DNA from 4 places in the Streptomyces sp. VNUA24 genome. Region 2 is predicted to be linked to each of the others. Evidence: riboswitches for the same ligand, from Rfam matches in the RefSeq annotation. Region 2 holds a riboswitch; each other region holds the start of a gene.

Region 1 (2,192 bases), 4.7 Mb from region 2:
ACTTCCGTGGACGGTTCCCGTCCAGCCGGTCACCGCGGGTGGTCGGCCGGAGACCTGACCGGGTGGTTCTCCCGTCCGACCGGTGACGACGGCGGCGGCGTGGCGCCACGGCCGGAGGCGCGTCCCACCACCTTCGGGAGCAGGCCCCACAGGAGGAGGCACGCCAGGAGGGTGCCCGATCCGGCGACGATCCCGGCCGTCCGGCCGAGTGTCACGTCCACGACGAGCAGGACGGAACCGGTGAAGGCCGGCATCAGCACGATCATCCCCGCGGTGGCCAGCCGGGACGAGACCCGGACGATGGCGGGCTTGGCGTTCTGCTGGAAGAGCGAGCGGTGCAGGGCGGCCGGGGCGGTGAAGAGCGTCGCCGCGAGAACCGCGAGCAACAGGGTGGTGACGTAGGTGACACGCTGGAACGTGTCCAGATCCGGAAAGCGTGGCGTGAAGGCCAGCGTCAGCAGGAACGCGAAGAGGATCTGCACTCCGGTCTGGGTGACCCGCAGTTCCTGAAGCAACTCCGAGAAGTTGCGGTCGGCGCGTTCGAGGGGTGTCTCGTTACGCGCGGTGCTGGTGGGTACGTCGGCCATGACCGGACGGGTAACCATATGAGGACGACATACGCCGACGGGGGCGGCGGACAGCTCCACCGCCCCCGTCGGTGGGTCAGCGGACCCGGCCGTACCAGACGCTCTTCGTCCAGATCTTCTGCAGCCGGACGACGTCACCCGTCTTCGGCGAGTGCCAGAGCTTTCCCTTCCCCGCGTAGATACCGACGTGATAGACGTTCGAGCCCGAGTGGAAGAAGACGAGGTCTCCGAGCTTGCGGCTGCTCGCGGAGATGTGCTTCGTCTTGTTGTACTGCTGCTGGGCAGTACGGGGCAGCTTCTTGCCCGCCTTCTTGAACGAGTAGAGCGTCAGCCCCGAGCAGTCGAACCTGCCCGGACCCACGGCGCCGTACTTGTAAGGGGAGCCCTTCTTGGAAGCCGCGACCTTGAGTGCCTTCGACGCCACCGTGGCGGCCTCGGCGCCGGATGCGGCGCCCGGGACCACGATGCTGCCGCCCACGGCGGCGATGGTCAGAGCCGAGGCCGTACCGGCCCGGGTCAACAGCGACGGGACACGATTCAGCGCAGACATGCGCAACCCTTCGTCAGCCGCCTGTGAAGGATGACCTGTCGGATTCGGGCTGGCGAAGTTGCCCGGCCGCTGACGCGGCTTCACCCCAAGGGCTGCTCGGCCCGGTCATGGCGTGACCGTTCCGGCGACCCGTCGTGCTTGGGTCCTCCACTCCTGCCGATGCAATCCTGTCGACCGGTCATCCGGGCGGCGGCAGGACTCGGCGTCCACCCGGATCGCCCCGCCGCTGCGGCGGGGGCTTGTCGTCAGGAAGGGATCTTGGCGTACTCAAGTGCGAAAATCCCAACGGAAACGGGGATTTGTGGTCTTACTCACCACTCACCCGTTCGGGTGGACAGGGCGATTTCCCTCGTTGTGTCCCACTGGTCGAGGAGGTCCGCACCAGCGCCGGAATGCTGTACTCCGCCCATGTACCAGGCATCTTGCGCAACTTCACAGGTCCTCACGACGTATGGGCCGATGGGTCGATCGCGGTAGGCCGACCGGAGGGCGCCGAGCCGGAACCGGACGCCCCGTCAGTAGTACGGAGCGCGATACGCGATCGGTTCAGGCCGGAGTGCGGAGCCGATGAGCGATCGGTTCAGGCCGGCGAGTCCTCCGCCTCCGGCGGCAGCGCCACCCGTCCGGCGCGGCGCTCCCCGTCCAGGACGCGCAGCGCCCGCGCGAGTGTCGGCGCGTGCACCTCGTTCTCCCCGCGCTTGTGCATCAGTTCGAGCGCGTCGCGCAGGGCGGTCGCCTTCGAGACCAGCGCCTGCGCCGCCCGCAACCCGCGATAGGTGTCGCCCGGACGCGCCGGATTGATCCGGCCGATCAGGTCCAGTACGTCCAGGTAACGGTCGATCAGCTCGGCCTCGGCACGCGTGAGTGCGGGCAGCGGCGGCAGTTCCGGGGGCAGCATCCGCGCCTCACCTCGCGCCGGGGAACGGGGGCGAGGGGGGTGCGGGACGGGTCTTGCGGCTCCGGATCACCCGGTCGGCCAGGCCGTACGCCCCCGCCGCCTCGGCGTCGAGGAACGTGTCCCGCTCGATGTCGGCACCGATCCGCTCCGGACTCCG
Region 2 (2,192 bases):
TCATGCTGTTGCCGATGTAGAGACCGACGTGGCCGACGGTGTCGTGGAAGAGGACGAGGTCGCCCGGCCTGGCGTCGGCGAGGGGGACCGTGGTGCCGGCGGCGGCCTGGTCGTGGGTGGTGCGGGGGAGGTCGACGCCGGCGGCCTTCCAGGCGGCCTGGGTGAGGCCGGAGGGGTCGTAGGACCCGGGGCCGGTGGCGCCCCAGACGTACGGCTTGCCGATCTGCGCGCGGGCGAAGGCGATGGCCTTGGCGGCCTTCGTGGCGTACGCGGAGTCCTCCACCGGGACGGTGGACCCCGGGGTGGTGTCGGTGAACGTCCCCGTGCCGGTCGAGGCGTCCTCCGGGGTTGCCCACGAGCCCCCCTGGCCCGCCTGGGAGTCCTGCCCGTCCTGGGGGCCCTGGGCTTCCCGGGACTCCTGGGGCGCCGTCCGGGCCGCCTGCTGCCGAGCGAGTTCCTCCGCCTCGCGGTCGGCCTCCTCCCGCTCGCGCTGCTCGATCGCGCCGAGCCGGGTCCTCTCCTCGGCGGTGAGGGCGGACAGCAGTTCGCGGGCCCGGGCGAGCTTCGCCTGGACCGTGGCCTTGCGGGCCTTGAGGGTGTTCTGTGTCTCGGTGAGCTGGTCGAGGCTGTCGCTCGCCTCCCCGCGCTGCTCAGCCGCCTCGGCCAGGTCGCTCGCAGACTCGTCGACGGCTGCCTTCTGACGGCCCGTCGGCTGACCCGTCGGCTGACCCGCCGACCGGTCCGCCAGCTGTTCCGTCCGCTGGTTCCGGTCGAGGTAGGCCCGCAGGTCGTCCGCCGCCGACGGGGACGCCTGGTCGGAGGCCGCCGCGCCCGTGCGGTTCTCGGCCGCGGCGGGGGAACCCGGTTCCTCCCGCGTCTCGTTGAGCTTCTCCTGGCGCTTGGTGACGGCTTCGAGGAGGGTCTCGACCTGCCTCTTCGGCCTGGGCGTCTTCTCCCTGGCCGTGTTGTAGATCTCGGTCGTCGAACCGGCCCGGCGGTAGAGGTCGCCGACCTTCTTCTCGACCTCCTCCAGACTCGGCTTGTCGTCGGCGGAGGGCGCAGCCGTGGCCGTGGCCGTGCCCGTCTGGGAGAGCAGCGCCACGGAGGTGAGGGCTGCGGTCGCGAGAGCGGGGGTGCGTATGCCCGCGCGCGTTCCGGCCGGACGCGGCTTGCGGTGCGGCGCCATGGTTCGGCGTCTCCTTCCGTGGTCCGCCTACCGAGTTAGCTGTCGGGTTCGGGCGCATGCTTCGGAAGGTTTGCCCTACGGCCCTTGCCGCGTGCGGCGGTCGGGCCGATTCACCCCGGAGAACGGTGGGTCCCCGGCTCCGGCTGCCCCGATGGGCGCACCGGACTCGGCGGAGGTCGTGCGGCCCGGCGACGTTCGCCGGTTGGGTCGTACGGCCCAGAAGAAAAAGTTAGCCAACTCGTGTGGTCCGTGTGAAGGTTGATGTTCGATATGCCCGATACGTTTTCGTGACCTTAGCCTCTTCCGCGTGACAGGCGGTACGCTCGATCGCTCACCGTCGCACCGCGGTCGCGGTACGTGGCGCGGCGGGGCGGGTGCGCGGCCGGACGCGGACTTCCCGGGGCGGCCTCCCGCTGTCAGTGCGGGCGCCTAGACTCGGAGAGCGATGAGCAGCCTCTTTGACGACAGCTTCCTGGCGGACCTCCAGGCCCCCCGCGGCCACGCGGAGGAGCCCCCGCCGCCGCCCGAGGACGATCACGTACCGGAGTCGCTTCCGGACGATCTGTTCGGCGGGAAGTTCGACGTGCCTCCGGACCGGGACGCGTACTACCGCGACGGCGCCCCCCGCCCCGCGATCGACGCGGCGGCGCTGCTGGAGGGGCTGAACGACAACCAGCGCGCGGCCGTGGTCCACGCGGGCTCGCCCCTGCTCATCGTCGCCGGCGCCGGCTCCGGCAAGACCCGGGTGCTCACCCACCGCATCGCGCACCTGCTCGGCGAGCGGCGGGTCCACCCGGGGCAGATCCTCGCGATCACCTTCACCAACAAGGCCGCCGGCGAGATGAAGGAGCGCGTCGAGCAGCTCGTCGGCCCGCGCGCGAACGCGATGTGGGTCATGACCTTCCACAGCGCGTGCGTCCGGATCCTGCGGCGCGAGTCCAAGAAGCTCGGCTTCACGTCCTCCTTCTCGATCTACGACGCCGCCGACAGCAAGCGCCTGATGGCG
Region 3 (2,192 bases), 2.2 Mb from region 2:
TCGCCCCCGTCAGGCTCCGGCTCTCCTCGTCGCGGCGGGAGTGACCGGGTCGGCCATCGCCATCCCGCTCCTCGGCGCCACCGGCGCGAGTGCGGCGAGCGGAACCACCTGGGACCAGGTGGCGGAGTGCGAGAGCGGTGGCTTCTGGAGCGCGGACACCGGGAACGGACGCTACGGCGGTCTCCAGCTGACCCAGGCCAACTGGGAGAAGTACGGCGGCCTCGAGTACGCGAAGACCGCGGACCTGGCCAGCCGCTCCCAGCAGATAGCCGTGGCCGAGAAGGTCCTCGCCGACCAGGGCGTCGGCGTCTGGTCCACCTGCGGACTGCTCCACAACCTGGGCGGCGACTCCGGTTCCGCCGACGTGGACACCGGCGTCGCGGACGACTCGTCGAACTCCGGCAGCGGTTCCGGTACATCCGGTTCGCCGGATTCCTCCGCTTCGCCGGACTCGGCCGACTCGGCCAAGTCGACCGACGACGCCGACTCCGGCGACGGCTCGGGGAAGCGGGCCGCCTCGCCGACCCCGTCCGCGGACGCGGACACGGACGACGGTTCCGCGAAGGCGACCACGGACTCCGACTCCGACTCCGCGGACTCCACCGGCTCCGGCGACGGCGACTCCCGCACGTCCGGCGGCGGAACGTCGGACGACGCGCGCCGGAGCGACGGTTCCGCGGCCTCCGGCGACGGCGAGAGCGGTACGGGCCGCCACCGCGGCGCCAGCGCCGACGAGGGATCCGGCACGGACACCGGCTCCGCCGCGGAGTCCGGCGACGGCTCACGCGCCGACGGCACCTCCTCCGGCCGTCACGCCTCACGGGACGGCGGCGCCTCGCGCGAGGCGGTCGAGGGCGCCTACACCGTCCGCGTGGGGGACAGTCTGACCGGCATTGTGGACTCGCTCGGCCTGGACGGCGGGTGGCGGTCGCTGTACGCCGAGAACGAGCGCACGGTCGGAACCGACCCGGACCTCATCCTTCCCGGTCAGACCCTCGAAGTCGGTGCCGAAACGGGCGAAAAGTAGCGGCAGTTCGGGTCATGGTTCGACCCTGATTGCCCGTTTTGATCTCCGTGGGAGATGAATCACAGACCCCCTGATCGTCTTTGAAATTCGGGCAATCACCTGTTTACGGTCGTGACCGCTCGCCACAGCGGGCCCTCCCGGTCGGCACGCCGAATCCTGCCATCGGCCGTGAGGAACAGTCGTCGCGTCAAGCGCCGTAGGCAGGAGCGGGGGACCCAAGGTAAGTGCCGGGTCCGGCGGTTGCGGCCCTTCGGGGGCGCAACGACCGGAACCGGCTGGGGGTGAAGCCGCGCGACGTGAGCCGAGAGGCGAGCGTGCGCGGCCGGGCAACTCAACCGGCCCGAACCCGACAGCTCACCTCGCAGGCGTCGGTGAGGGGATCTCTCCATGCTGTTCTCCAGCAAGGGCAAGCACCGTCGCCCGTCCAAGGCCGCTCGCGCCATCGCCGTCGTCGGCGTCACCGGTGCCGCCGCCGTCGCCGCCCCGCTGATGGCCGCCGGCAGCGCCTCGGCCGCCACCGCCTCCGAGTGGGACGCCGTCGCCCAGTGCGAGTCCGGCGGCAACTGGTCCATCAACACCGGCAACGGCTACTACGGCGGCCTGCAGTTCTCGGCCTCCACCTGGGCCGCCTACGGCGGTACGCAGTACGCCTCCACCGCCAACCAGGCGAGCAAGGCCCAGCAGATAGCGATCGCCGAGAAGGTCCTCGCGGGCCAGGGCAAGGGTGCCTGGCCGGTCTGCGGTGTCGGCCTGTCCGGCGCCTCGTACGACGGCGCCCCCGCCTCCTCCGGCACCACGAACTCCTCCGGCTCCTCGCAGAGCACGCAGGAGAGCACCAAGAAGAGCACCGAGGGCAACCGCGCCTCCCGCTCCTCCGAGCGCGCCACCGTCAAGACCCCGACCGGCAAGAAGGTCAAGAAGGGCGACGGCGAGTACAAGGTCGTCAAGGGCGACACCCTCAGCGGCATCGCCGCGAAGAAGCACGTCAAGGGTGGCTGGGAGAAGCTCTTCGAGCTGAACAAGGACATCATCGACGACGCCGACTTCATCTACCCGGGCCAGCAGCTCCACCTGAGCTGACCCACGGCGTCCACGACGGCCGCCACACGCCTGCCGCCCCCACGGCCGCCCCCACGGCCGGGCAGGCGAGGGCAGGTTCAGCCGG
Region 4 (2,192 bases), 3.0 Mb from region 2:
CACGTTTTCGTCGTAGCGGTCGTGGAGGGACTCCCGCTGTACCCAGCTGAGGTCATCACGACCGAGGTCGGCTCGCAGTGCGTCCCTCTGGTCCTGCGAAGCCTTGAAGAAGTGGTTCTGACTGTTCTCGTTGGCCGCGAGAGTAGACTTGTGGGCCTCTTTGACCGCATCGATATTGTCCTTGCCCAGGTCCTTGAAGGCAGGGAACTGCTCAATGATCTTGAGCCGCACTTTAGTGGGCATCTCGGGCATCGATGCCACGAAATTGAGCACCTTGTCCTTGGACAGGTTCCGCCAGTTCGAGATACCCAACTTCCGTTTGACTACTGCTTCGTCCACGTCGCCCTTTCCCTGACTTCGCCCATCGTCCTGTGAGGCATCCCGGATAGTAGCGGTTCCCACCGACAGGCCGGGGATCGTGTCGGTTGAGCTGCGGGATCACTTGGAACCTGTTACCGCAGCGCCAGCGGCGCTTCCGCAAATCCAGGTCGCCAGCCGTTGTAGGACCGGGATGTGTCTTGTACTTGCTGCACGTGAGGATCGGACGGAAGCATCTGCCGCGCGGCCCCGGTTCAGGCTCGGGCATGACATGGCGGCGCCGACAGCGCATGCCGTGGACCCCGTGACGCTGCCTCAACTCGAACTAGACGACATCCCTCAGATGGCGTAGGCGCAGCCCTACTTCCTGACCCGCACTCGCGCCCCGACAGCCGCCTGACCTGGGAAGTTCGCATACGTCCACCCGAACGGGTGAGTGGTGCGAAAGAACACAAACCCCTGGCCCTCCTGGGACTTTCGACCACGGATAGGCCAAGATCCCTCTAACGACAAGCCCTCGCCACCACGGTGAGGCGATCCGGGCGGACGCCGAATCCTGCCGCCGCCCGGATGACCGGTCGACAGATATATGCATCGGCAGGAGTGGAGGACCCAGCGTGACGGGTCGCCGGGACGGTCACACCATGACCGGACCGAGCAGCCCTTGGGATGAAGCCGCGTGTATGCGGCCGGGCAACTTCGCCAGCCCGAATCCGACAGGTCATCCTCCACAGGCGGCTGACGCGAAGGTACAGCCGTCATGTCAACGACGCAGAACAACCCCCAGCCCTCCGGAACCAGCTCCAACGGAGACGGGGGTGATGGGTCCAAGATCCGCAAGTTTGAAGCCGCAGTCATTGTCCTTGTGGGAATCATCGGTGGTTTCTCCGCAGCGACAGGACGACGGATCATGGACCACGTCTCGAATTTCGAGGCGATTTACACAGGCTGCCTAGCAGCAGCCGGATTGTGCGGCTTCATCATCCTGATGTTGAGGTTCATCCGGGGGCAATCTTGACCCGTTAGCACAGCAGGAGGGGCCTTGGCATCTGGCCAAGGCCCTCTTCCTGCACCCCTCTTGACATGAGGTCATAGCACCGAATTCACGCGGCTATGGCCGATTCAAGATATCGTGGGCGCCACTTGAGATCGGGACAGCTCCGAGTTGCCATGATCGAGCCAGTCAGGTGATCGCCTGGCCGATGTAGTCGTCGGCCGAGCCGCAGTCCTCTACCAACAGATAGGCGACGTTGCTGCTGCTGGCGGCGAGCGTCCATGTCTGTGCGACTCCTCCTTGAGCCCCGGTCCAGCACAGTGCGGCCGTGACGTCGCTGCCTGTCGTGTTGGTCAGGATGGTCTGGACGGAAACGGCTGCGTTCGCTGTGGAGGCTTGCAGATTGTTGACCCGTATCTGGTCCTTGTAAATCGTTCCGGACACGCTGTTCTTGCGGATTCGGTATAGCGCGTAGCTGTCACTGGCCGCACTATGCAGTGCCCAGAGGGAGACGCGGTAGGCGCGGCCGGCCTTGAACGTGATGCTGCCGGTGGCGATGAGGGGCGTCTCCGCGCTGGAGAAGGTGACGTTCGCGGTCAGTGTCTTCTGCGCGACAAATCCGCGCCCCTGGGATTTGCCGTAGACGCTGAGGTCTCGGTCGATCGCGAATCCGCTGGATGTGAGCTTGGCAGTGGCCTGGGCGGATGCGGACGGCGCATCGCGGACGTGCAGTTCGATGGATGATCCGGCGTCCGATGTATCGGCGCCGTAGCCGCTGATGTAGGCAACTCCGTTCCCGCTCAGATCGTTTGCGTAGAGGTTGAAGACTCCTCCCGAATAGCCCGGCACGTGGCTTTGCAGGAACACCCCTGTTTCCTGG

What was found. Region 2 has a riboswitch for cyclic di-AMP ahead of PYR72_RS19310 (NlpC/P60 family protein). Riboswitches for the same ligand answer to the same signal wherever they lie in the genome.
Region 1: another riboswitch for cyclic di-AMP. It lies ahead of PYR72_RS40230 (C40 family peptidase); the one in region 2 lies ahead of PYR72_RS19310 (NlpC/P60 family protein).
Region 3: another riboswitch for cyclic di-AMP. It lies ahead of PYR72_RS28930 (transglycosylase family protein); the one in region 2 lies ahead of PYR72_RS19310 (NlpC/P60 family protein).
Region 4: another riboswitch for cyclic di-AMP. It lies ahead of PYR72_RS32555 (hypothetical protein); the one in region 2 lies ahead of PYR72_RS19310 (NlpC/P60 family protein).

What each region holds. Positions count from the first base shown of each region.
Region 1 is NZ_CP119143.1:9,333,293-9,335,484, forward strand. It holds gene PYR72_RS40220 (ATP-binding protein) at 1-58, shown strand, start outside; gene PYR72_RS40225 (DUF6328 family protein) at 30-587, opposite strand; gene PYR72_RS40230 (C40 family peptidase) at 664-1,137, opposite strand; cyclic di-AMP (ydaO/yuaA leader) riboswitch at 1,141-1,352, opposite strand; gene PYR72_RS40235 (hypothetical protein) at 1,718-2,035, opposite strand; partial or broken gene PYR72_RS40240 (ATP-dependent Clp protease proteolytic subunit) at 2,043-2,192, opposite strand, start outside.
Region 2 is NZ_CP119143.1:4,591,023-4,593,214, reverse strand. It holds gene PYR72_RS19310 (NlpC/P60 family protein) at 1-1,186, opposite strand, end outside; cyclic di-AMP (ydaO/yuaA leader) riboswitch at 1,195-1,368, opposite strand; gene pcrA (DNA helicase PcrA) at 1,632-2,192, shown strand, end outside.
Region 3 is NZ_CP119143.1:6,748,901-6,751,092, forward strand. It holds gene PYR72_RS28925 (transglycosylase family protein) at 1-1,027, shown strand, start outside; cyclic di-AMP (ydaO/yuaA leader) riboswitch at 1,210-1,410, shown strand; gene PYR72_RS28930 (transglycosylase family protein) at 1,415-2,107, shown strand.
Region 4 is NZ_CP119143.1:7,602,695-7,604,886, reverse strand. It holds gene PYR72_RS32565 (hypothetical protein) at 1-339, opposite strand, end outside; partial or broken gene PYR72_RS32560 (IS5/IS1182 family transposase) at 386-599, shown strand; cyclic di-AMP (ydaO/yuaA leader) riboswitch at 856-1,071, shown strand; gene PYR72_RS32555 (hypothetical protein) at 1,079-1,336, shown strand; gene PYR72_RS32550 (hypothetical protein) at 1,502-2,192, opposite strand, start outside.